Linked DNA regions of Dongshaea marina. Each later gene encodes a partner of the first gene's protein in a complex. Links are inferred from orthologs where the notes say so. Each region holds a gene or a part of one and is shown in the gene's direction. Other genes may lie near its edges. The genes, in order: sdhA, frdD, DB847_RS03155 and DB847_RS19705.

Evidence for each region.
Region 2: sdhA (region 1) and frdD share a complex: the UniProt entries of both Escherichia coli proteins name them as parts of the enzyme complex. The link is inferred for Dongshaea marina from one-to-one orthologs.
Region 3: the proteins of sdhA (region 1) and DB847_RS03155 are in contact, whole or in part, in a crystal structure (PDB 6C12), measured with the Escherichia coli proteins. The link is inferred for Dongshaea marina from one-to-one orthologs.
Region 4: sdhA (region 1) and DB847_RS19705 share a complex: the UniProt entries of both Escherichia coli proteins name them as parts of the enzyme complex. The link is inferred for Dongshaea marina from one-to-one orthologs.

The regions. Positions count from the first base shown.
Region 1 is NZ_CP028897.1:2,084,447-2,092,762, forward strand. What follows is about bases 2,874-5,770. They hold sdhA (succinate dehydrogenase flavoprotein subunit), read left to right. Parts: upstream 2,874-3,388; coding sequence 3,389-5,152; downstream 5,153-5,770. Other genes in these bases: sdhC (succinate dehydrogenase cytochrome b556 subunit), read left to right, coding at 2,874-3,043; sdhD (succinate dehydrogenase, hydrophobic membrane anchor protein), read left to right, coding at 3,037-3,384; DB847_RS10050 (succinate dehydrogenase iron-sulfur subunit), read left to right, coding at 5,170-5,770. In the rest of the region: fbp (class 1 fructose-bisphosphatase), read left to right, coding at 1-717; DB847_RS10030 (citrate synthase), read right to left, coding at 807-2,093; more of sdhC, read left to right, coding at 2,666-2,873; more of DB847_RS10050, read left to right, coding at 5,771-5,886. UniProt on the Escherichia coli protein: Two distinct, membrane-bound, FAD-containing enzymes are responsible for the catalysis of fumarate and succinate interconversion; the fumarate reductase is used in anaerobic growth, and the succinate dehydrogenase is used in aerobic growth.
Region 2 is NZ_CP028897.1:4,216,362-4,219,255, forward strand. It holds frdD (fumarate reductase subunit FrdD), read left to right. Parts: upstream 1-1,216; coding sequence 1,217-1,573; downstream 1,574-2,894. Other genes in the region: frdA (fumarate reductase (quinol) flavoprotein subunit), read left to right, coding at 1-73; DB847_RS19700 (succinate dehydrogenase/fumarate reductase iron-sulfur subunit), read left to right, coding at 66-803; DB847_RS19705 (fumarate reductase subunit C), read left to right, coding at 807-1,208; DB847_RS19715 (LPS O-antigen chain length determinant protein WzzB), read right to left, coding at 1,821-2,894. UniProt on the Escherichia coli protein: Two distinct, membrane-bound, FAD-containing enzymes are responsible for the catalysis of fumarate and succinate interconversion; fumarate reductase is used in anaerobic growth, and succinate dehydrogenase is used in aerobic growth.
Region 3 is NZ_CP028897.1:611,506-619,920, forward strand. The notes cover bases 2,248-5,243. They hold DB847_RS03155 (FAD assembly factor SdhE), read left to right. Parts: upstream 2,248-3,611; coding sequence 3,612-3,875; downstream 3,876-5,243. Other genes in these bases: DB847_RS03145 (PACE efflux transporter), read right to left, coding at 2,248-2,429; ygfZ (tRNA-modifying protein YgfZ), read right to left, coding at 2,547-3,503; DB847_RS03160 (protein YgfX), read left to right, coding at 3,844-4,239. In the rest of the region: DB847_RS03135 (PACE efflux transporter), read right to left, coding at 243-677; DB847_RS03140 (hypothetical protein), read left to right, coding at 1,119-1,940; more of DB847_RS03145, read right to left, coding at 1,992-2,247; RNA polymerase sigma factor RpoE, read left to right, coding at 6,053-6,631; DB847_RS03175 (sigma-E factor negative regulatory protein), read left to right, coding at 6,643-7,194; DB847_RS03180 (MucB/RseB C-terminal domain-containing protein), read left to right, coding at 7,209-8,222; lepA (translation elongation factor 4), read left to right, coding at 8,334-8,415. UniProt on the Escherichia coli protein: An FAD assembly protein, which accelerates covalent attachment of the cofactor into other proteins.
Region 4 is NZ_CP028897.1:4,216,115-4,218,868, forward strand. It holds DB847_RS19705 (fumarate reductase subunit C), read left to right. Parts: upstream 1-1,053; coding sequence 1,054-1,455; downstream 1,456-2,754. Other genes in the region: frdA (fumarate reductase (quinol) flavoprotein subunit), read left to right, coding at 1-320; DB847_RS19700 (succinate dehydrogenase/fumarate reductase iron-sulfur subunit), read left to right, coding at 313-1,050; frdD (fumarate reductase subunit FrdD), read left to right, coding at 1,464-1,820; DB847_RS19715 (LPS O-antigen chain length determinant protein WzzB), read right to left, coding at 2,068-2,754. UniProt on the Escherichia coli protein: Two distinct, membrane-bound, FAD-containing enzymes are responsible for the catalysis of fumarate and succinate interconversion; fumarate reductase is used in anaerobic growth, and succinate dehydrogenase is used in aerobic growth.

The DNA.
Region 1 (8,316 bases):
TCAAATTCAAAATATGTTGTTTTAATGGATCCCCTGGATGGCTCATCCAACATTGATGTGAATGTCTCTGTTGGAACCATCTTTTCGATCTATCGCAGGGTCAGCCCGGTCGGAACCCCTGTGACCCTGGATGATTTTCTACAGCCAGGCCGAAAGCAGGTTGCTGCCGGCTACATTGTTTATGGTTCATCGACCATGCTGGTTTATACCACGGGGCAGGGGGTTCATGGCTTTACTTATGATCCTTCCATCGGGTGTTTCTGTCTTTCCCATGAAAATATGCGTACTCCTGAAACCGGTACCCTGTACTCGATCAACGAAGGAAACTACATCAAGTTTCCCGATGGGGTCAAAAAATATATCAAATACTGCCAGGAGCGTGACGATGCAACTCAGAGGCCTTATTCGGCTCGGTATATCGGCTCTCTGGTTTCCGATTTTCACCGTAACCTCCTCAAAGGTGGGATCTACATCTACCCTTCAACGGCCAGTGCCCCTCAGGGAAAGCTGCGCTTACTCTATGAGTGCAACCCGATCGCTATGCTAGCCGAACAAGCGGGTGGCAAAGCCAGTGATGGTTTTGGGCGGATCCTGGATATTGAACCCACCGAGCTACACCAGCGTGTTCCATTCTTTGTCGGCTCTTCGGCCATGGTTGAAACCGCAGAAAGCTTCATGCGGGATTACTCATCACATGAAGATCCCGCTCGCGGATAATCATTGAGGAATCGACAATAAAGCCGCAAAGATGCGGCTTTATTTTTATCCAGAGGAGCCATCTCAGGATGGCTCTTTATGGTTTCTGACTAACGCTTTTTCATCGGGACAAACTGACGCTTTGGATGTCCCTTATACAGCTGACGTGGTCGGCCAATCTTCTGATCCGGATCCGAGTGCATTTCGTTCCAGTGGGCAATCCAGCCAACGGTACGCCCCAGGGCAAAGATTACGGTAAACATTGAGGTTGGAATGCCGATCGCTTTGAGGATGATCCCGGAATAGAAGTCCACATTCGGATAGAGCTTCTTATCGACGAAGTAGGGATCAGAGAGTGCCAGTTGTTCCAGCTTCATCGCTACATCCAGCAGTGGATCCTTGATCTGAAGTTCATCGAGAACCTCATGGCAAGCCTTACGCATCACGGTTGCGCGAGGATCGTAGTTCTTGTAGACACGGTGGCCAAAGCCCATCAGGCGGAATGGATCATTCTTATCTTTTGCCTTGGCAACATACTCATCAATCTTGTCCACCGAGCCGATCTCTTCGAGCATCTTGAGGCAGGCTTCATTTGCACCACCGTGCGCGGGTCCCCACAAGGAGGCGATACCGGCCGCGATACAGGCAAATGGATTGGCACCGGAAGAGCCAGCTAGACGAACCGTGGAGGTGGATGCATTTTGTTCGTGATCGGCGTGCAGGGTAAAGATCCGATCCATTGCCCGCTCGACGACCGGGTTCACTTCATAGTCGGCGCAGGGGGTTGCAAACATCATATGCAGGAAGTTGCCCGCATAACTTAAATTGTTACGTGGGTAGATAAATGGCTGGCCAACAGAATATTTGTAGCTCATGGCAGCCAGGGTCGGCATCTTCGAGATGAGGCGGAAGGCGGCAATCTCACGGTGGCGCTGATCATTGATATCCAGCGAGTCGTGGTAGAAGGCAGACAGAGCGCCGACGACACCACACATGATCGCCATTGGATGTGCATCACGACGAAAACCTGCATAAAAACGCATCAGCTGCTCGTGAACCATGGTATGTTCCATGACGATATGGCGGAACTCTTCATACTGACGTTTGGTTGGAGCCTCACCGTAGAGCAGGATATAGCAAACCTCGAGGTAATCGGCTGATTCGGCCAGCTCATCTATCGGGTAGCCACGATGCAGAAGGATCCCTTTGTCACCATCTATATAGGTGATCTCTGACTCGCAGGAAGCGGTCGCAAGAAAGCCAGGATCGAACGTAAAGTAACCCTTTGAACCCAATTTTCTGACATCGATAACATCATGACCTTCAGTCCCTGACAGGAGCGGAAACTCTATTGGCTCCGATCCCGGAAGCTGCAGGGTGGCTTTCTGTTCAGCCATAGTACTTCTCCTTGTTCTCATATGGTATCCAGAGGAAATGAGGTCGAGCCTGACTGGCCGGGAGAGAAAATTTCATCCGGCGAGCCAGCTTCGATCGGGATTATTTCAACCGATCCAGTCGTCAAATGTCAAATAAGATGGTTTTTTTTGTGTGATCTGTAAATAAAATGTTTCCTTCGGATGGCGTTTTGCTCACTATCTGTCCGCAAATATAATTCTTTAAAAGAGCTAAATGAAAGATTTTTGTAAATAAATAACATCATCAAACCCATTTCAAAGCCGAAAATCCCAGTGTTTCTTGGATTTTTGAGTAATAACACTACAGAACCACCCTTCAGCAGCCTTGCTCTGTATCTTTTTTGTGTTAATGGTTGCACCTTTGTTTGTAAATGTCATGTGATTGTAATTGCTGTTGGCCGCGAGTATACTGGCTTCGCGGTCCCAATCGGTTCAAATGAAGCACAAGCCCCGCTTACTTTGCTGGAGATGTACTTTTACCGGTTCTGTTGCCGCGCAAGACGTCTTTTCAAGGAGATTGTGTCTGTCTGCACCTCTCGATGGAGTGAATATTCGTGAATAAAAAACAACGACCCGTCAATCTTGAGCTGGCGACGATTCGTTTCCCTATCACTGCGATTGCTTCGATTCTGCATCGGGTTTCCGGTGTGATCATCTTTGTTGCTTTGGCTGTGTTGCTATGGTTACTGAATCTGTCTCTAAGCTCTCCCGAAGGTTTTTCACATGTGGCCAGCCTGGTCGATAACTTTTTTGTGAAATTTATCCTGTGGGCAATTTTGACCGCTTTGGGTTATCACATTTGTGCCGGGGTTCGGCACCTTGTCATGGATCTTGGGTATTGTGAGGAGAAGGAGTCGGGCAAGATGAGTGCCAAAGTCTCTTTCATCGTTGCGATCGTGTTGGCCATCTTGTCCTGGGGGTTGGTATGGTAAAAAATGCTGCATCACTGGGGCGAAGTGGAACCCATGATTTTATCCTGTTACGTGGCGCTGCGATTGTTATCCTGCTTTATGTCCTGTATATGGTTGGTTTCTTTGTCTGCCATAGTTCGGTGACATACCCTGTCTGGCAGGGATTTTTTGCCATGACCTTCACCAAGGTTTTTACCCTGCTTGCCCTGTTATCTGTGCTGGTTCATGCCTGGATCGGCTTATGGCAGGTCCTGTCTGATTATATCAAGCCCTATTGCTGGCGAATGCTGTTGCAGTTTGTGATCGTGATTGTTTTGTTGGTCTATCTGCTGTCAGGACTCGCAGTCCTGTGGAGTGTATAACCCTATGATTCCTACCTATGATTTTGATGCCGTGGTGATTGGTGCCGGGGGCGCAGGCATGCGTGCGGCCCTGCAGATCTCTGAGTCCGGCAAATCTTGTGCCCTGCTTTCCAAAGTCTTTCCTACCCGCTCTCATACCGTTTCTGCTCAGGGAGGGATCACCGTCTCTCTGGGGAATGCACACCAGGATGACTGGCAGTGGCATATGTATGATACCGTCAAGGGTTCGGACTATATCGGTGATCAGGATGCGATTGAGTATATGTGTCAGACCGGTCCCGAGGCGATCCTGGAGCTTGAGCATATGGGGCTGCCCTTCTCACGTTTTGATAATGGCACCATCTATCAGCGCCCCTTTGGCGGACAATCGAAGAATTTTGGCGGTGAGCAGGCAGCTCGCACCGCAGCGGCGGCGGATCGTACCGGTCACGCTCTGTTACATACCCTCTATCAGCAGAACATAAAAAATGAGACCAATCTGTTTTCTGAGTGGTATGCCCTGGATCTGGTGAAGAACCAGGATGATCAGGTGGTAGGTTGTACCGCGATCTGTATCGAAACAGGTGAACTCGTCTACTTCCGCTCCAAGGCGGTGGTTCTGGCGACCGGTGGTGCGGGGCGGATCTTTGCTTCCACCACCAACGCTTATATCAACACCGGGGATGGGGTGGGGATGGCCTTGCGCGCCAATGTCCCGGTGCAGGATATGGAGATGTGGCAGTTCCACCCCACCGGGATCGCCGGTGCCGGGGTCCTGGTAACCGAGGGGTGCCGCGGCGAAGGGGGCTACCTTCTCAATAAAGATGGCGAGCGTTTCATGGAGCGTTATGCGCCCAATGCCAAAGATCTGGCGTGTCGGGATGTGGTTGCCCGTGCCGAGATGCAGGAGATCCGTGAAGGACGTGCCTTTGAGGGGCCAGATGGACCCTATCTCAAACTCAAATTGGATCACCTGGGTAAAGACGTTCTGGAATCACGCCTGCCGGGCGTATGTGAGCTCTCTCGTACCTTTGCTCACATCGATCCGGTCAAGGAGCCGATTCCGGTTATTCCAACCTGTCACTATATGATGGGTGGGATCCCAACCAATATTCATGGTCAGGCGTTGACCCAGGATAAAGCGGGCAATGATCAGGTGATCCAGGGGCTGTTTGCCGTGGGCGAGTGTGCGTCTGTGTCTGTGCATGGTGCCAACCGGTTGGGTGGTAATTCGCTATTGGATCTTGTCGTGTTTGGCCGCTCCACCGGGCTTTATCTGGGTGAGGCGCTGGATGCGATGACCGAGTCTCGCCAAGCCAGTGAGTCCGATATTGAAGCGGCGCTGGCACGCTTTAATCGTTGGGAAGGGACCCGTAAGGGCGAGGATCCGGTGCAGATCCGCAAAGATCTGCAGCAGTGCATGCAGAACGACTTCTCGGTATTCCGTGAAGGTGATGCGATGGCCGAGGGGCTGGAGAAGCTCAAGGTGATTCGTGAGCGGTTGCAAAATGCCAGATTGGATGACACCAGTCGCGAGTTTAATACCCAACGGATCGAGTGTCTGGAGCTGGATAACCAGATGGAGACGGCATACGCAACTGCGGTGGCGGCAAACTTCAGAACCGAGAGCCGTGGGGCCCACACCCGCTTTGATTATCCGGAGCGGGATGATAAAAACTGGTTGTGCCACAGTCTCTATCTTCCCGAGAGTGAGCAGATGGCCAAGCGTGAGGTCAACATGTCTCCCAAGGTGCGTGAGGCATTTCCACCGAAAGTCAGAGCTTATTGATTCAGGGAGTATCGACAATGAACGTCACTTTTTCTATCTATCGCTACAACCCTGATACAGATAACGCACCCTATATGCGCGATTATGTACTGGATATCCCTCAGGGCTCAGACATGATGCTGCTCAATGCCCTGGTGCTGCTCAAAGAGCAGGATCCTACCCTGGCATTTCGTCGCTCCTGCCGTGAAGGTGTGTGTGGCTCCGATGGAATGAATATCAACGGCAAGAATGGTCTGGCTTGTATCACCCCTGTATCCGATCTACTTGCCAAGGGAAACCGGGTGGTGGTTCGCCCTCTGCCGGGTTTGCCCGTGGTGCGGGATCTGGTGGTGGATATGGGGCAGTTTTATGCCCAATATGAGCGAATTAAGCCTTACCTGAAAAACCGCGACAAGCAACCGCCAGCCCGGGAACGTCTGCAGTCCCCGCTGGAGCGCTCCAAGCTTGATGGTCTGTATGAATGTATCCTTTGCGCCTGCTGCTCCACATCCTGCCCATCGTTTTGGTGGAACCCGGATAAGTTTGTCGGGCCTGCGGGCTTACTGGCCGCGTATCGCTGGCTCATCGATAGCAGGGACAGCGCGACCGAGGAACGGTTGTCAGAGCTGGATGACTCCTATAGTGTGTTCCGTTGTCACGGGATCATGAACTGTGTGGATGTTTGCCCTAAGGGGCTCAATCCTACCCGGGCAATCGGTCATATTAAATCCATGCTATTAAAGCGGGCCGTTTGATACGGCCTTTTTCAACGCAGTTATTGTTGAGCCCTTAAGCGGGAGCCAAGCGATGCAGAGGGCATGAAGAGATGATAAAGGAAGCAAGATGCGAAATGACGTAATGAAAGAGTGGCTCGAATCATCGTATCTGGCCGGGGCAAATGCGACCTATGTTGAAGAGCTCTATGAGCTTTACCTCGATGATCCCGAGGAGGTTGACCCCAGGTGGCGGGAGCTATTTGACCAACTGCCCAGAGTGAAGGGGCATCTGGTCGAGAAGCCCCACTCTAAAATCCGTGACAACTATCGAAATCTGGCGACACCGGCAAGGCAGCCAGTGACAGGGCAGCCGGGAGGTGATGAGCGCCAGGCCAGGGTGATGCAGCTAATTAATGCTTACCGGCTCCGTGGTCACCTGAGGGCTAACCTGGATCCCTTGGGTTGGAAGCTACTCCAATAGTTGAGGCCCTGCATCTTGACTATCACGGCTTAAAAGAGAGTGATCTGGCCGATGAGTTTCATGTGGGGAACTATTCGGCCGGTCCGGCCAGCATGCATCTCTCCCAGCTAATTGACTCGCTTGAGTCTGTTTATTGTGGGTCGGTTGGGGTTGAGTATATCCATATCAGTGATCTCGAGCAGAAAAACTGGCTACAGCACCGATTGGAGTCGGAGGTAGGGCGCTGGACCTTCACTAAAGATGATAAAAGACGCTTCATCGAAGGTCTGAGTGCGGCCGAGGGATTAGAGAAATACCTGGGCGCTAAGTTTCCGGGAGCCAAACGATTCTCTCTTGAGGGAGGAGATGCACTGATCCCTATGATCCGGGAGCTTATCTACCAGGCCGGAGATGATGGGATCAAAGAGACGGTCATTGGGATGGCGCACCGGGGACGACTCAATGTTCTGGTGAATGTCCTGGGTAAGCGGCCTCAGGAGCTGTTTGATGAGTTTGCCGGTAAGCATGATGACAGTTGGGGAACCGGTGATGTGAAGTATCACCAGGGGTTCTCATCCGATTATGCGACTCCGGGGGGCCCGGTACACCTGGCGCTGGCTTTTAACCCTTCGCACCTTGAGATTGCCAATCCGGTTGTTTTAGGTTCGGTCCGTGCACGTCAGGACAGGCGTTCATGCACCGATGGCTCGCAGGTTCTGCCGATCACCATTCACGGTGATGCGGCATTCGCCGGACAGGGGGTGGTGGCTGAGACCTTTAACATGTCGCAAACCCGCGCCTATGGGGTGGGGGAACGGTGAGAATCGTGGTGAACAACCAGATCGGCTTCACCACCTCGAATCTGGCAGATGCTCGCTCTACCTATTACTGCACAGATATTGCCAAGATGGTTGAGGCGCCGATCTTCCATGTGAACGGCGATGATATTGAGGCGGTGGCCTATGTGACCAAGCTGGCACTGGAGTATCGCAACACCTTCAAGCGTGATGTGGTGATCGATCTGGTCTGTTACCGCCGTCATGGGCACAATGAGGCGGATGAGCCTAATGCGACTCAGCCTTTGATGTACCAGACCATTAAAAAGCACCCGACACCACGAAAAATCTACGCCGATAAGCTGGATCGGGAGCAGATCTTTACTCTGGAGCAGACCAATGCGATGGCGGATCTGTATCGTGAGGCACTCTCGTCGGAGCGCTCCATGGTTCGTGAGATGCAGGAGCCTGAGCAACAGGACACCCATTGGACCGCTTTTTTGAACCAGGAGTGGGATGTTCCTTATCAGACCGGCTGCTCCATTGAAAAACTTCAGGAGCTTGGGGAGGCGATGACCCGCTATAGCGAGGATTTCCCTCTGCAGAGCCGGGTTAAGAAGATCTATGATGATCGCCGCTTGATGACGAACCGGGAAAAACCGATCGACTGGGGATTTGCCGAGACCCTGGCTTACGCCACTCTGCTGGATGAGGGGAGCCGGGTGCGGATCACCGGCCAAGATTGTGGACGGGGAACCTTCTTCCATCGTCATGCTGTGCTGCATCATCAGCGCGATGCCTCGACCTATATTCCGCTGTGCCACCTCTCAAATGAACAGGGTAAGTTTGAGGTCTATGATTCCGTCCTCAGTGAAGAGGCTGTTCTTGCTTTTGAGTATGGTTACGCGACAGCTGAACCCAGAGGCCTCATCATCTGGGAGGCACAGTTTGGTGATTTCGCCAATGGTGCCCAGGTGGTGATGGATCAGTTTCTCTCTTCCGGAGAGCAGAAGTGGGGACGGATGTGTGGCCTGACCCTGCTACTTCCTCATGGCTACGAGGGGCAGGGACCGGAGCACTCCAGTGCTCGTTTGGAGCGTTACCTGCAGTTGTGTGCCCAGCAAAACATGCAGGTGTGTGTACCTTCAACGCCGGCACAGGTCTATCACATGTTACGCCGTCAGGTGTTAAGACCGGTGCGTCGTCCTCTGATTGTGATGTCACCCAAGTCTT
Region 2 (2,894 bases), 2.1 Mb from region 1 along the record:
GTCACAACCAGCAAAGCGGGCCTATGGCGCCGAAGCGGAACAACAGCAACAGGAGGCGACAGATAATGGCTGAGATGATTGAGATTGAGATCCTGCGCTACCGCCCCGAAGAGGATCAGGAGCCCTGGTGGCAAAGCTATCAGGTACCCTACAGCAAGGAGCTCTCTGTGCTGGGGGCCCTTGGCTATATCAAGGATAACCTGGACTCGACCATCAGCTACCGCTGGTCCTGCCGGATGGCGATCTGTGGATCCTGCGGCATGATGGTCAATAATATTCCAAAGCTGAGCTGTAAAACCTTCCTGCGCGATTACTACCCGAACAAGATCCGCCTCGAGCCCCTGGCGAACTTCCCCATCGAGCGGGATCTCATTGTGGATATGTCGGACTTTGTGGCCAAGCTTGAGAAGATCAAACCCTATATTGAGCCCAAAGAGCCACGAACTCTTGAGCAGGGTGAGTATATCCAGACGCCTAAGGAGCTGGCGCAATACAAGCAGTTCTCTATGTGTATCAACTGCGGCCTGTGTTACGCCGCCTGCCCTCAGTACGCGCTGAATCCTAAGTTTACCGGCCCGGCGGCGCTGGCTCTGCTGCAACGCTATAACCTGGATAACCGAGATAACGGCAACAAGGATCGGATGAAGGTGCTCAATGAGGATGAGGGAGTCTGGGGTTGTACCTTTGTCGGCTACTGCTCTGAGGTCTGCCCCAAGGGAGTAGATCCTGCGGCAGCGATCCAGTTGGGCAAGGTTGCCAGCTCGAAAGACTACATGATTGCCATGCTTAAGCCAGAGGAGTAGGCCATGAATAATAGCCAAAGCAAGCGCAAACCCTATGTACGCGATGTTAAAAAGGACTGGTGGTTAAAAAATCGCTTTTACAGCTTCTACATGCTGCGGGAGTTCACTTGTGTGTTTGCCGCTATCTATGTGGTGATCCTGCTGTGGGGGCTGCTGCGCCTGAGTCAGGGACAGGTTGCCTTTGAGGGCTGGCTCAATGCCCTGCACTCCCCGGTGGCGATCGTGTTCCATATCCTGGCTCTTATAGCCATGCTCTATCATGCCAAGACTTGGTTTGCGCTGGCTCCCAAGGCGACTCGCCTGTTTAAGGGTGAGGAGCTGTTTCCTGAGAAACCAATCGTCCTCAGCCAGTACATAGCACTGGCGGTGGTGTTTATGGTAGTCCTGGCAATATTTATCATTTAGGAGGCATGATGAGACGTTCCGATGAACCTATCTATTGGGGATTATTTGGTGCTGGCGGTGTTGTCTGTGCCATGCTGCTTCCGGCGCTGATCCTGGTGACCGGGATCCTGATCCCACTTGGAGTTTTAGACCCAGGTAAGATGGATTACGCCCATGTGCATGCTTTTGTCACCAGCTGGTACGGCTTTATCATCACCCTGGTGGTGATCATATTCCCTATCTGGCATGCGATGCATCGCATCTACCATGGCCTGCACGATCTAGGAGTCCGTACCACCCGGCTGCACCACTACCTGTGCTACGGCTTCGCCTTCTTTGTGTCGGCCGCAACCTTTGTGCTGCTCATCCAGATGTGTGGAAGCTAGTGCACTTTCTCCATAAATGGAGATAACGCTTTGATTAATCACAGGCTTTACTCGCTTACTCGCAATGTCATCCTTGACCACTCTGTAGCTGCGTCCTTGCTGCAGAAGGTCAGCTTAGAAAAGCCTGATATTTTTTTATCGAGCTGAACGAGATGACTCTGATTAATCCGAAAGGGCTCTAACAACTCTTAAAATAGAATCAAAAAAGGCGACTTCGAGTCGCCTTTTTCATACCCGAAGTTTACCCCTACTCTTTTCCAGGAGCTGGAGAGGCCAGGAAGTGCTGAATCAGTACGCTCATCACCCCCAGGATCAAGCCTAACAACAGAGCTAACACCACGATCAAAGAACGTTTTGGTGCATCACGATACAGTGGCAATTGGGGTTGCTGCTGGTAATCAAATGGAGTGATCTGAATATCTGAAGCCTGTTTTTGTAACTTAGCAAGTGCAGCAGCTTCGCTCTTGAGTCCTGCAAGCTCAGGAGATAATGCACTTGGATCTTTTATCTGCTGCAATAGAGCTAGCTTGGCCTGTAGTGCCTTAGTCCCCAGGCTCACCTGCTGAGCCTGATCACCTAGTAAAGCATCTGGGCCAGCATTGGTGTCTGCTGCGGTATTAGCATCGGACGGATTGCGAATGCCCGCAGCTTTCGCAATTTTCAATGCCATCAGGGTTTTTTGCTGCTCCTCAGTCAAAGAGGCTTGTAGTTTATTGATAAGCTGAGTTGTCTGTTGCTCTAACCCTGCATATTGCGCAGCAATGACACTTACCAGCTGCTTTGAAAGCACCTGTGAGCTCTTACTCTGAATAAACTTAATATAACCGACTAAGGCCTCATAAGATGTATGATCTGAACTTCCAGGAACTGTCAGCTGGTAAAAATTGCTATCCTTATATGCCGTGGCAACTACTTTGCTTAGAAATTGATCCATCAAGGCACGCTCAGCCATTTTATCAGAACCATTGCGGGCCTGTTGATTCGCAGCTTGCCAATATTTGTGCTCAGCAAAAAACTCAGATTTATTATCGTAAGCGCCAAACTGATTGATAAAATTCCTGAAAATACTCTTGGGCTGAAAGATATTCAGATCTTGGGCTACATTTGACCCCATGACCCCCTGCAACTGCATAAGGGAACTATTGATTTGTACTAACTGACTATAGTTCGGAGCGCTCACCACTGCGGTGGCGCTCCAGCGCTCCGGAGCCAGCAGGGCGTAAACCACGCCTATAATCGCAAAAATAACCGCCACTAAAACGATCCGCAGCTTTCGCTTCCACAGCAAGGTAAACAGCTCGCGTAGATCGATCTCATCCTG
Region 3 (8,415 bases), 1.5 Mb from region 1 along the record:
CAAAAAACGGGACTTTACTCCCCAGCTAGCGCCAAGGCGAGCCGTAGAGGATTTAGGTTATGTGATGAGAGCTTAGTCGTGACAGGGAACTGCCGCCATCTATGGATCATGTTCCACTGGTACACTCCTTGTTCGGCAGGAGTGGCGCTAAGGAGAGCTTTAATCATCAGGTAAGCTGAGGATATTAGCGAATGTCGGGGCGGGGCCTATGAAGGAGGAGAGTCACTCTCCCCCTTGCGTTATTAGTGCTGAGGGGCGGCTTCAGATTCCGGAATCGGAAACACCAGATCGTAGCACCAGTTAAAGATGTAGGCGTACACTACATAAAATAGTGCCAGCGCGATATCCATGATCAGTGCCTGCAGCAAGCTGACATTGAGCCACCAGGCGGTGATCGGCAGGGCGATAATCAGCATCCCGAGTTCAAAACAGATGGCATGCACCCCACGGATCCACATGGTTTTCCTGGTACTCCCACGGGTGAGGAGCATCAGTTTATCGAACCAGAGGTTGTAGAAAAAATTCCAGATCGGAGCAAACAGGGCAAAGCCGATCGCCAGGATACCCATGTGGGTACTTTGGACCTTAAATACTGTGGTGCTCAGAGGGATCACCAGGATGAGCCCGATGACTTCAAATAGCAGGACATGGCGCATGCGATCCCAATAACTTCTCATACTTTTTCCTCCTGCTTTGCAAACATATCTATCTGAAACCGACAGGGTAATAGAATAATCTGATAGGAGTTAGTTAGTTACTATCTGAAAAACAGATAGGTATCAGGCTGAACTCGATCTTTTTCTGAATCTGGCGACTTTTGCGATAGTTTCATGAGACAGAAACTGTCGGATTGGCTTTTCCATAAATCGACCAAAGGATGGGTCTCTTTGTTGAGAAAAAAACTGGGAAGCCTTTATCCATAAGGGATGAGGAGTCAGGTTGCAGTTTGTCAGTTGGATTTTTTTCGGCCAGCTGTCATCGCACTGTCATATAGATAGCTTAAATTCTCCCTGTTTTTCGTTTGTTGGCGGAATCAATCAGCTGAGGCTCATCTGCTGCTGTAGCTATGCTGATCATTTTTATCATTGAAGATAATCTTAAACAGGTAGGTTTAACTCATGGCTCAACAGGCAACGGCGTTACAGCAAGACAGCGACTCATCAACGACTCCTCACCTGAGCGTGGTTTCGAGTCAGGAGAGTGATAATTCAAGCGATAACTCCTCTTCGGCAAACTCTGACTCCCAGGCAAACCAACAGCAGGGTGATTCCTCACAGACAAAACAAGACTCGGATAACAAAGGGTGGGAGCTTAAAAAAACCACCCAGAAGTCTGCCAATTTGACGATCAATGTCGAGGGGGTCTTTTCGATGCAGGCGCTGGCGGAGATGAAAAGCTTTGCCGGGATCAGCCATACCAATTACCTGGGGGATTACTCCAAGATAGGGATTGGCCTCAAATGGGAGCTTTATCTGGCCCGGGTGTATAAGCTTTGCGCCATCTCCACGGAAACCAAGGGTTATGAAGTTAAGTTCAGCGCCAAGACTCAAGAAAATATGCTCAATCTGGGTAAGTTCCTGATGCGCCACAATAAGACGGTTGCCACAGAGCAGGCCATTGTTGGAGCTCAACAAAACGTGGTGGCAGATCAAACCGATGTTATCGCCTTGCGGACCCAGAGCAATGCCTCTGAAGTATCTGCTACTGGAAGCCTGGTTGTCCAGAGAGCTTCGATGGTTTCTGATGCTGGTAGCGAAGTAAGCTCCCGAGGCTCCCTGGTTTCTAATCGAACCAGCTCGGTGGAATCATTTCAATCCTGTGTCAGCCATATTGACAGTGATGTTAGCCAAAGGGGAACAGTGGTGATCAGCGAGGGGACAAAGGTCGGTAGTTCTGGCACCATAGTGCAATCTTTGGGGGGGGCCTGGCTCATTGATTGATGGATAGGAAGGGCTCTTATCACACCCTGCTATAGGATAAGAGCCTGGATATTATTTTGAGGCCAGTGGCTGCTTCTGAGCCGGGAGCGGAAATCCCCAGTCATAGGCCCAGTTAAAGAGATAGGCATACACCAGGTAAAACAGGGCCATCGCCAGATCCATGGTCAAAGCCTGCCACAGGCCGATGCTAAACCACCAGGCAGTCAGCGGAACTGCGACAACCAGCATCACGCCTTCGAAGCCAATGGCATGTAGCACCCGCAAACCGAGAGTTTTTTCCACCGTGCCGCGAGTTTTTAGCATCAGCTTGTCGAACCGCAGGTTATAGAAAAAATTCCACAGGGGCACGACCAGCATACAAGCCAGTGCCAGGGCACCCATCTTGCTCCCGGAAACATGAAAAAGAGTGCTGCTCAGAGGGACTATGGCCAGAATGCCACAGATCTCAAACAGCAGTGTATGGCGGATCCGATCCCAGGTTGTTCTCATGGCGATTGCCTCATTGTTTGGAAAATCTGAGGCCAGAATAAACGCATAGATAGATACTTTGTAGTCAGTATCTATCTATTATTTAGATAGGATCAGGGGTGCCTGCAGCCGCAGAGATTACTGCTGCTCTTCCACCGAGTAGGGGAGTTCACTTACTCTGAATTCGGAGTTCTCATCATCTTTGATACGGAAGTGGTCTTCATCCGAGATATCCAGGGGCAGGATCGCCAGCATCAGGGCTTCCCCTTGATGTTGCCAGTGATTGAGAATCGTCCCTGTGCTACGCCAGCCCGACTCCAGCTTTCTTTCCAGGGTACTCTCCGGGGTGAGAAGTGAGCCGACGGTGCCAGTTAACAGATAAACCCGGCGCTTATTGGCTCCCCGGTAGCGGGCGCGAGCCACCATCTCCTGACCTGTGTAGCAGCCTTTTTTAAAGGAGACGCCACCCAGCAGTTGCAGATTGAGTGATTGTGGCAAAAATTGCAGCTGCTGCTCGGCGCCTAAGTGAGCCAACCCGGCCGCAATCTCCAGTCCATTCCACAGGCTTTCGTCGAAGGCGTCCGCCTCCAGAGATTTGATCATATCCTGTGCCTGGGCCTTGGGAAGCACAAACAGCTTGCGCTCAACGGGCTGACTGAAGCTCAGCTCCATTCCCTGTTGATGGAGCTGGCTGCCTTCGGTGGGGAGCTCGGAGTGAAAGCGCCCGGCCAGGTGCGGCCCGGCAAGTGCCAGCACACTCCACTGGTCACTGGCATCTTCCAGGGTAACCTTAGAAAATACCGCGTACTTTTTCAGTTCGGCCAATAGCTTGTCGAGCAGGCTTTTTTGGGTGAGCAGCAGTAGCTCCTCACCCAGGTTGAGAACTCTCAGCTCGGCCAGCATCTTGCCTTTGGGATCACAACAGGCTCCCAGCAGTTGCATGCCGGGCTCGATATTGTTCAGATCACAGGTTAGTTGCCCTTGCAGATAAGTTTGACGATCCGGGCCAGTGGCGCGGATCACCGCATACTGCTGCAGCTCGCAATATCCGAAATCCGGCAGCTGCTTCAGCAGTGAGATGTAAGGAGAGGACATCAATTTATCCGATTTGTTTAACATAAGGGTCATAGTAAAGATGACGTGGGGCTTTGTCAGCCGTAAAATCACTGGGGATTGGATTTGTCCTCAACCAAGGGAGGTAAAGTGGCAGAGATAATTGAGCATTCTCGTCTGCGTTGGGCGTGTCGTCGTGGCATGTTGGAGTTGGATGTGATCCTGATGCCTTTTTTTGAGCATGAGTTTGAGTCGCTTTCAGAGCTTCAGCAGCAGCAATTTTCTGAGCTGTTAACCCATGATGATCCGGATCTGTTTCAGTGGTTTATGAAGCACCAAACACCACAGGAGGCACATTTGGCAGCTATGGTGGAGCTTATTCTTGAACGAAACCGGGCTCGCCGTCAGGGTTAATCCTGCAGCCAAGCAGCTCATGTCCTATATTGCGCTCTATCTGGGAGGCGGGCTGCTGGGCGGGTATTGGCTCTCTGGCTGGACACTCATTCCCTGGGCTGTGCTGCTTCTATTGGCATTTGCCTGGAGCTGCTATCGCAGAAATAGCTGGCTACTGGAGCTCTATGATGAGGGGGAGTGCCGGCTCGATGGCCAGCCTCGCCGGCTAACACCTCGCTCCCGGGTCGGCTCCGGTTTTTGTCTGCTGCATTTTGCAGGGCCGGATTCACACTGGCGAATCGTCTGGGATGATGCGCTGGCTGAGCCAGCGCAGTTTCGGCAACTGGCCCGCTATGTGCGCGAGCTCAGCCGCCAAAGCCGTTAAGGCTCAGGAGTCAGGATGGTGGGCCCGGAATTCTCAATTTTTTCAGGGTAATCCAGGTTGTAGTGAAGGCCGCGGGATTCCTTACGCTCGATGGCGCAGCGAACCATCAGATCGGCGACCTGTAGCAGGTTACGCAGCTCCAGCAGGTTATTGGAGACCCTGAAGTGTGAGTAGTACTCCTGAACCTCCTGCTTGAGCAGCTCGATGCGCCGCTTGGCCCGTTCCAGGCGTTTGTTGGTGCGCACGATTCCCACATAGTCCCACATAAAGAGGCGCAGCTCGTGCCAGTTGTGATGGATCACCACCTCCTCATCGGAGTTTTCAACCTGGCTTTCATCCCAGCGCGGTAGCTTGGGAGGCTCACTGGCTGCGGGGAGCTTGGTCAGAATATCCTTGGCCGCCGAATGGGCAAATACCACGCACTCCAGCAGCGAGTTTGAAGCCATCCGGTTGGCGCCATGCAGGCCGGTGTAGGTGACCTCTCCGATGGCATACAGGCCGGAGATATCGGTCTGACCGTGGAGATCGACCATGATCCCGCCACAGGTGTAGTGGGCCGCCGGAACCACGGGGATCGATTGCGTTGTGATATCGATCCCTATCTTGAGACAACGCTCATAGATGGTCGGGAAGTGATGCCTGATGAATTCAGGCTCTTTATGACTGATGTCCAGGTACATGCACTCGACACCCAGTCGCTTCATCTCGTAGTCGATGGCGCGGGCCACTACATCCCGGGGGCCAGCTCGGCACGCTCATCAAAATCTGGCATGAAACGGCTGCCGTCGGGACGCTTAAGGTAAGCCCCTTCACCGCGCAGGGCCTCGGTGAGCAGGAAATTTTGATCGGCCTGATGGAACAGGCTGGTGGGGTGAAACTGGTTGAACTCCATATTGGCGACCCGGCACCCGGCGCGCCATGCCATGGCGATCCCATCCCCCGAGGAGACATCCGGGTTGGATGTGTATTGGTACACCTTGGAGGCTCCCCCGGTGGCCAGGGCAACAAAGCGGGCGCGAATGGTTTCAACCTGCTCCTTATTGCGGTTCCAGGCATAGGCCCCGAGCACCCGGTTTCCGGGAAGGTTCAATTTGCGGGTGGTGATGAGATCAACGGCGTTAAAGCGTTCGAGAAGGGTGATGTTGGGGTGTTCGCGAACCCGCTGCACCAGGGTGTTCTCCACTGCCCTTCCGGTTGCATCGGCGGCGTGGAAGATTCGGCGGTGGCTGTGGCCTCCCTCCCGGGTCAGGTGATAGGAGCGTTCGCCGTTGGCTTTCTCCTCCTGGTCGAAGGGAACTCCCTGCTCAATCAGCCACTGGATGCTCTGTTTGGCGCTGGATGCGGTGAACTGGACTACATCCTCCTCACAGATCCCGGCTCCGGCGATGAGTGTATCCTCTACGTGAGACTCTACGCTGTCGGTTTCATCGCAGACGGCTGCGATGCCTCCCTGAGCATAGTAGGTTGAGCCTTCGCTGAGAGGTCCTTTACTTAGCACGCAGACACTTGCATCATTTGCCAACGAGAGGGCAAGTGATAGTCCCGCGGCTCCACTTCCTATGATGAGTACATCACAAAGGTGTTCAACTTCTTGTTTCATAAGTATCATGGCCTTGGACTTTAAACTGCACTCAATCTTACCGGAACACTCAGATGATGGGCAGTCAGTCGATTAACTTTTATATAATTTGAGCAGATTCAAAAAAATCGAGTCTATGAGCGAACTTTTACAGATAGCAATAGTCATAATTAGTGCGTTCATCATGGGCCATCGTGGCTGATCATTTGATATTGCAGGAGATGAGTGGCTCGAATGAGCGAGCAGATAACAGACCAGAAACTTGTCGAGCGGGCCCAGAATGGGGACAAGAAAGCGTTCGGACTGCTGGTCAAAAAATACCAGTTTAAGGTGTTGAACCTGATCGGGAGGTATGTAAACAACCAGGGTGACGTTGCCGATGTTGCACAGGAGACCTTTATCAAGGCTTACCGTGCTCTGGCTTCGTTTCGTGGCGAGAGTGCTTTCTATACCTGGTTGTATCGTATTGCGGTCAATACCGCCAAGAACTATATCGTGGCTCAGGGGCGGCGTCCGCCAGTCACAGATGTAGAGCTTGACGATACTGGCTACATGGAGAGCCCGGATGCGCTACGTGAGCGGGCAACCCCGGAGAACCTGCTACTCTCAGATGAGATCAAGCAGGTCGTGTTTGACACCATAGAATCGCTCCCCGAGGAGTTGCGCATGGCGATCACCCTGCGTGAACTAGAGGGGATGAGTTATGAAGAGATTGCGACTGTCATGGACAGTCCGGTCGGTACAGTTCGTTCGCGGATCTTCAGAGCCAGAGACGCGATAGATAAAAAGATCCAGCCGCTGTTACAGCGCTGAGGGAGATATTCATGTCGGACAGAGAACAATTATCAGCATTCATCGATGGTGAACTGGATGATGATCGCCTGTTGGATCTGCTAGTCGAGGAGCATGAGAGCTCTGTGACCTGGACTCGCTACCAGCTCATCGGTGATACGATGCGAGGTGAGCTTCCCGAGATGGTCTCTTTTGATCTGGCTGATCGGGTCACCGCGGCCCTGGAAGATGAGCCTACTGTGCTAGCTCCCAAACGCCAGAGTTCTGAAAGATCTGGCAGGGGCAAAGGCTGGGTTGTGCAGTTTAGTAAGCGAGTCGGTCAGTATGCAATTGCAGCGGCCGTGGCCGGGGTGGTGATTGTTGGAGTGCAGAAATATGGCGACCAGCAGACGCCCAGCTCTCCTGGCTCAGTTCTGAACACTGTTCCCCTGGGGGGAGGTGCAACACCGGTTAGTGCAAACTTCAATATGGCACCCGCACAGAATGAAGCCCAGATGACGCCGGAGCAGATCCAGCAACAAAGGCAGATGCTCAGCGCTTATTTTCAGGACCACTTCCTGCAGGGACGAGTGCTGCACCAGTAGCAAAGAGACTTATAGTGACCAAGTATTTGATTCCTCTCGTCGGCTGCCTGATTGCGTTTAGCTTTCAGGCAGCCGCACAAACGCTCAGCCCTCAGCAGTGGCTGACGCGGATGCAGCAAAGCAGCCATGATCTTAACTACCAATTTTCCTACGTTGCTCTGCATCAGGGACGCAGCGAGCCAATTCGCCTGAGCCATGTTTCATCCAAGGGCAAAGATATGTTTGCCATGGAGTATCTCAATGGTCCGGTGCGTCAATATATTCGACGGGATAACAAGGTCAGCTTTTTTGAGCCGGACCATCAACCCTATACCCTGAATCACACCAAGATGCCGGGCTTGCTGCCAGCCCTGTTTAATATGCCTCTGCCTGAGGTATTTGATAGCTACCATGCGCTACTTGCCGGCCAGAGCCGGGTGGTGGGGCGTCAGGCGCAGATCGTGCGGTTGGCTCCCGAGTCGGCAGATAAATACAGCTATGTGTTGTGGCTTGATCAGGACAATGGTTTGCTGCTGCGGGTCGATGTGCTGACCCCTCAGGGGCAGCTGGTTGGTCAGTATCTTGGGGTGACCCTGGATGTGATGCAAAAGCCCACCAAGGCGTTACTGGCGCTGTTTAACCTCAAGCTGCCAAAGACCCTGGAGGCCAGCGATGTCTATCAGGCACCCCAACGTAAGCTGGATTGGAGTATCGGCTGGTTGCCTCAGGGGTTCAAGGTTATCTCGCGGGATCGCCACCTGCTGGTGGGAGTCAATCAGCCGGTGGATTACATGATGGCCTATGATGGTTTGGTGCTGGTCTCTATCTATGTGGCCCCGGTGACAGCCACCACGGCGGAGCAGAAGCAGCTGGTGCGTCTTGGAAGTACCAACCTCTTTACCTTTGTGAATTCGGAGCGGATGAAAGTGACAGTGGTGGGGCAGATCCCGGCCCAGAGTGCGCTGCATATTGCAGAATCTGTCCGTTTGAAGCTTCCCTCCAAGACTCAAACCGAGCAACCGGCTCTTTCCGGAGCCGCCAGCTCTTAAAACCAACGCCTGGTTATTAACTGGTTATTAATCAGGCGTAGCAGATCCACGATAAATTCAGTAGAATCACCCCCTCAGACAAGACCAGGCTAGCAACAGTTCAAAACATACATGAAGCATATTCGTAATTTTTCAATCATTGCCCATATCGACCACGGTAAATCAACCCTGTCGGATCGACTGATCCAGCACT
Region 4 (2,754 bases), 2.1 Mb from region 1 along the record:
TCCATGTGAAAGACAGATCCTGCGTCTTCAATACCGACTGGCTCTATACCATAGAGCTGGGACATCTGCTGGATGTTGCTGACTCCATGGCTCACTCGGCGATCGCCCGCAAGGAGTCACGAGGCTCACACCAGCGCCTTGATGGCTATGAAGAGCGCGATGACAACAATTACCTCAAACACACACTGGCGTTTTACCAAGAGGAGGCTGCGCCGGTGCTGGATTACTCGTCCGTAACCATCACCAAGTCACAACCAGCAAAGCGGGCCTATGGCGCCGAAGCGGAACAACAGCAACAGGAGGCGACAGATAATGGCTGAGATGATTGAGATTGAGATCCTGCGCTACCGCCCCGAAGAGGATCAGGAGCCCTGGTGGCAAAGCTATCAGGTACCCTACAGCAAGGAGCTCTCTGTGCTGGGGGCCCTTGGCTATATCAAGGATAACCTGGACTCGACCATCAGCTACCGCTGGTCCTGCCGGATGGCGATCTGTGGATCCTGCGGCATGATGGTCAATAATATTCCAAAGCTGAGCTGTAAAACCTTCCTGCGCGATTACTACCCGAACAAGATCCGCCTCGAGCCCCTGGCGAACTTCCCCATCGAGCGGGATCTCATTGTGGATATGTCGGACTTTGTGGCCAAGCTTGAGAAGATCAAACCCTATATTGAGCCCAAAGAGCCACGAACTCTTGAGCAGGGTGAGTATATCCAGACGCCTAAGGAGCTGGCGCAATACAAGCAGTTCTCTATGTGTATCAACTGCGGCCTGTGTTACGCCGCCTGCCCTCAGTACGCGCTGAATCCTAAGTTTACCGGCCCGGCGGCGCTGGCTCTGCTGCAACGCTATAACCTGGATAACCGAGATAACGGCAACAAGGATCGGATGAAGGTGCTCAATGAGGATGAGGGAGTCTGGGGTTGTACCTTTGTCGGCTACTGCTCTGAGGTCTGCCCCAAGGGAGTAGATCCTGCGGCAGCGATCCAGTTGGGCAAGGTTGCCAGCTCGAAAGACTACATGATTGCCATGCTTAAGCCAGAGGAGTAGGCCATGAATAATAGCCAAAGCAAGCGCAAACCCTATGTACGCGATGTTAAAAAGGACTGGTGGTTAAAAAATCGCTTTTACAGCTTCTACATGCTGCGGGAGTTCACTTGTGTGTTTGCCGCTATCTATGTGGTGATCCTGCTGTGGGGGCTGCTGCGCCTGAGTCAGGGACAGGTTGCCTTTGAGGGCTGGCTCAATGCCCTGCACTCCCCGGTGGCGATCGTGTTCCATATCCTGGCTCTTATAGCCATGCTCTATCATGCCAAGACTTGGTTTGCGCTGGCTCCCAAGGCGACTCGCCTGTTTAAGGGTGAGGAGCTGTTTCCTGAGAAACCAATCGTCCTCAGCCAGTACATAGCACTGGCGGTGGTGTTTATGGTAGTCCTGGCAATATTTATCATTTAGGAGGCATGATGAGACGTTCCGATGAACCTATCTATTGGGGATTATTTGGTGCTGGCGGTGTTGTCTGTGCCATGCTGCTTCCGGCGCTGATCCTGGTGACCGGGATCCTGATCCCACTTGGAGTTTTAGACCCAGGTAAGATGGATTACGCCCATGTGCATGCTTTTGTCACCAGCTGGTACGGCTTTATCATCACCCTGGTGGTGATCATATTCCCTATCTGGCATGCGATGCATCGCATCTACCATGGCCTGCACGATCTAGGAGTCCGTACCACCCGGCTGCACCACTACCTGTGCTACGGCTTCGCCTTCTTTGTGTCGGCCGCAACCTTTGTGCTGCTCATCCAGATGTGTGGAAGCTAGTGCACTTTCTCCATAAATGGAGATAACGCTTTGATTAATCACAGGCTTTACTCGCTTACTCGCAATGTCATCCTTGACCACTCTGTAGCTGCGTCCTTGCTGCAGAAGGTCAGCTTAGAAAAGCCTGATATTTTTTTATCGAGCTGAACGAGATGACTCTGATTAATCCGAAAGGGCTCTAACAACTCTTAAAATAGAATCAAAAAAGGCGACTTCGAGTCGCCTTTTTCATACCCGAAGTTTACCCCTACTCTTTTCCAGGAGCTGGAGAGGCCAGGAAGTGCTGAATCAGTACGCTCATCACCCCCAGGATCAAGCCTAACAACAGAGCTAACACCACGATCAAAGAACGTTTTGGTGCATCACGATACAGTGGCAATTGGGGTTGCTGCTGGTAATCAAATGGAGTGATCTGAATATCTGAAGCCTGTTTTTGTAACTTAGCAAGTGCAGCAGCTTCGCTCTTGAGTCCTGCAAGCTCAGGAGATAATGCACTTGGATCTTTTATCTGCTGCAATAGAGCTAGCTTGGCCTGTAGTGCCTTAGTCCCCAGGCTCACCTGCTGAGCCTGATCACCTAGTAAAGCATCTGGGCCAGCATTGGTGTCTGCTGCGGTATTAGCATCGGACGGATTGCGAATGCCCGCAGCTTTCGCAATTTTCAATGCCATCAGGGTTTTTTGCTGCTCCTCAGTCAAAGAGGCTTGTAGTTTATTGATAAGCTGAGTTGTCTGTTGCTCTAACCCTGCATATTGCGCAGCAATGACACTTACCAGCTGCTTTGAAAGCACCTGTGAGCTCTTACTCTGAATAAACTTAATATAACCGACTAAGGCCTCATAAGATGTATGATCTGAACTTCCAGGAACTGTCAGCTGGTAAAAATTGCTATCCTTATATGCCGTGGCAACTACTTTGCTTAGAAATTGATCCAT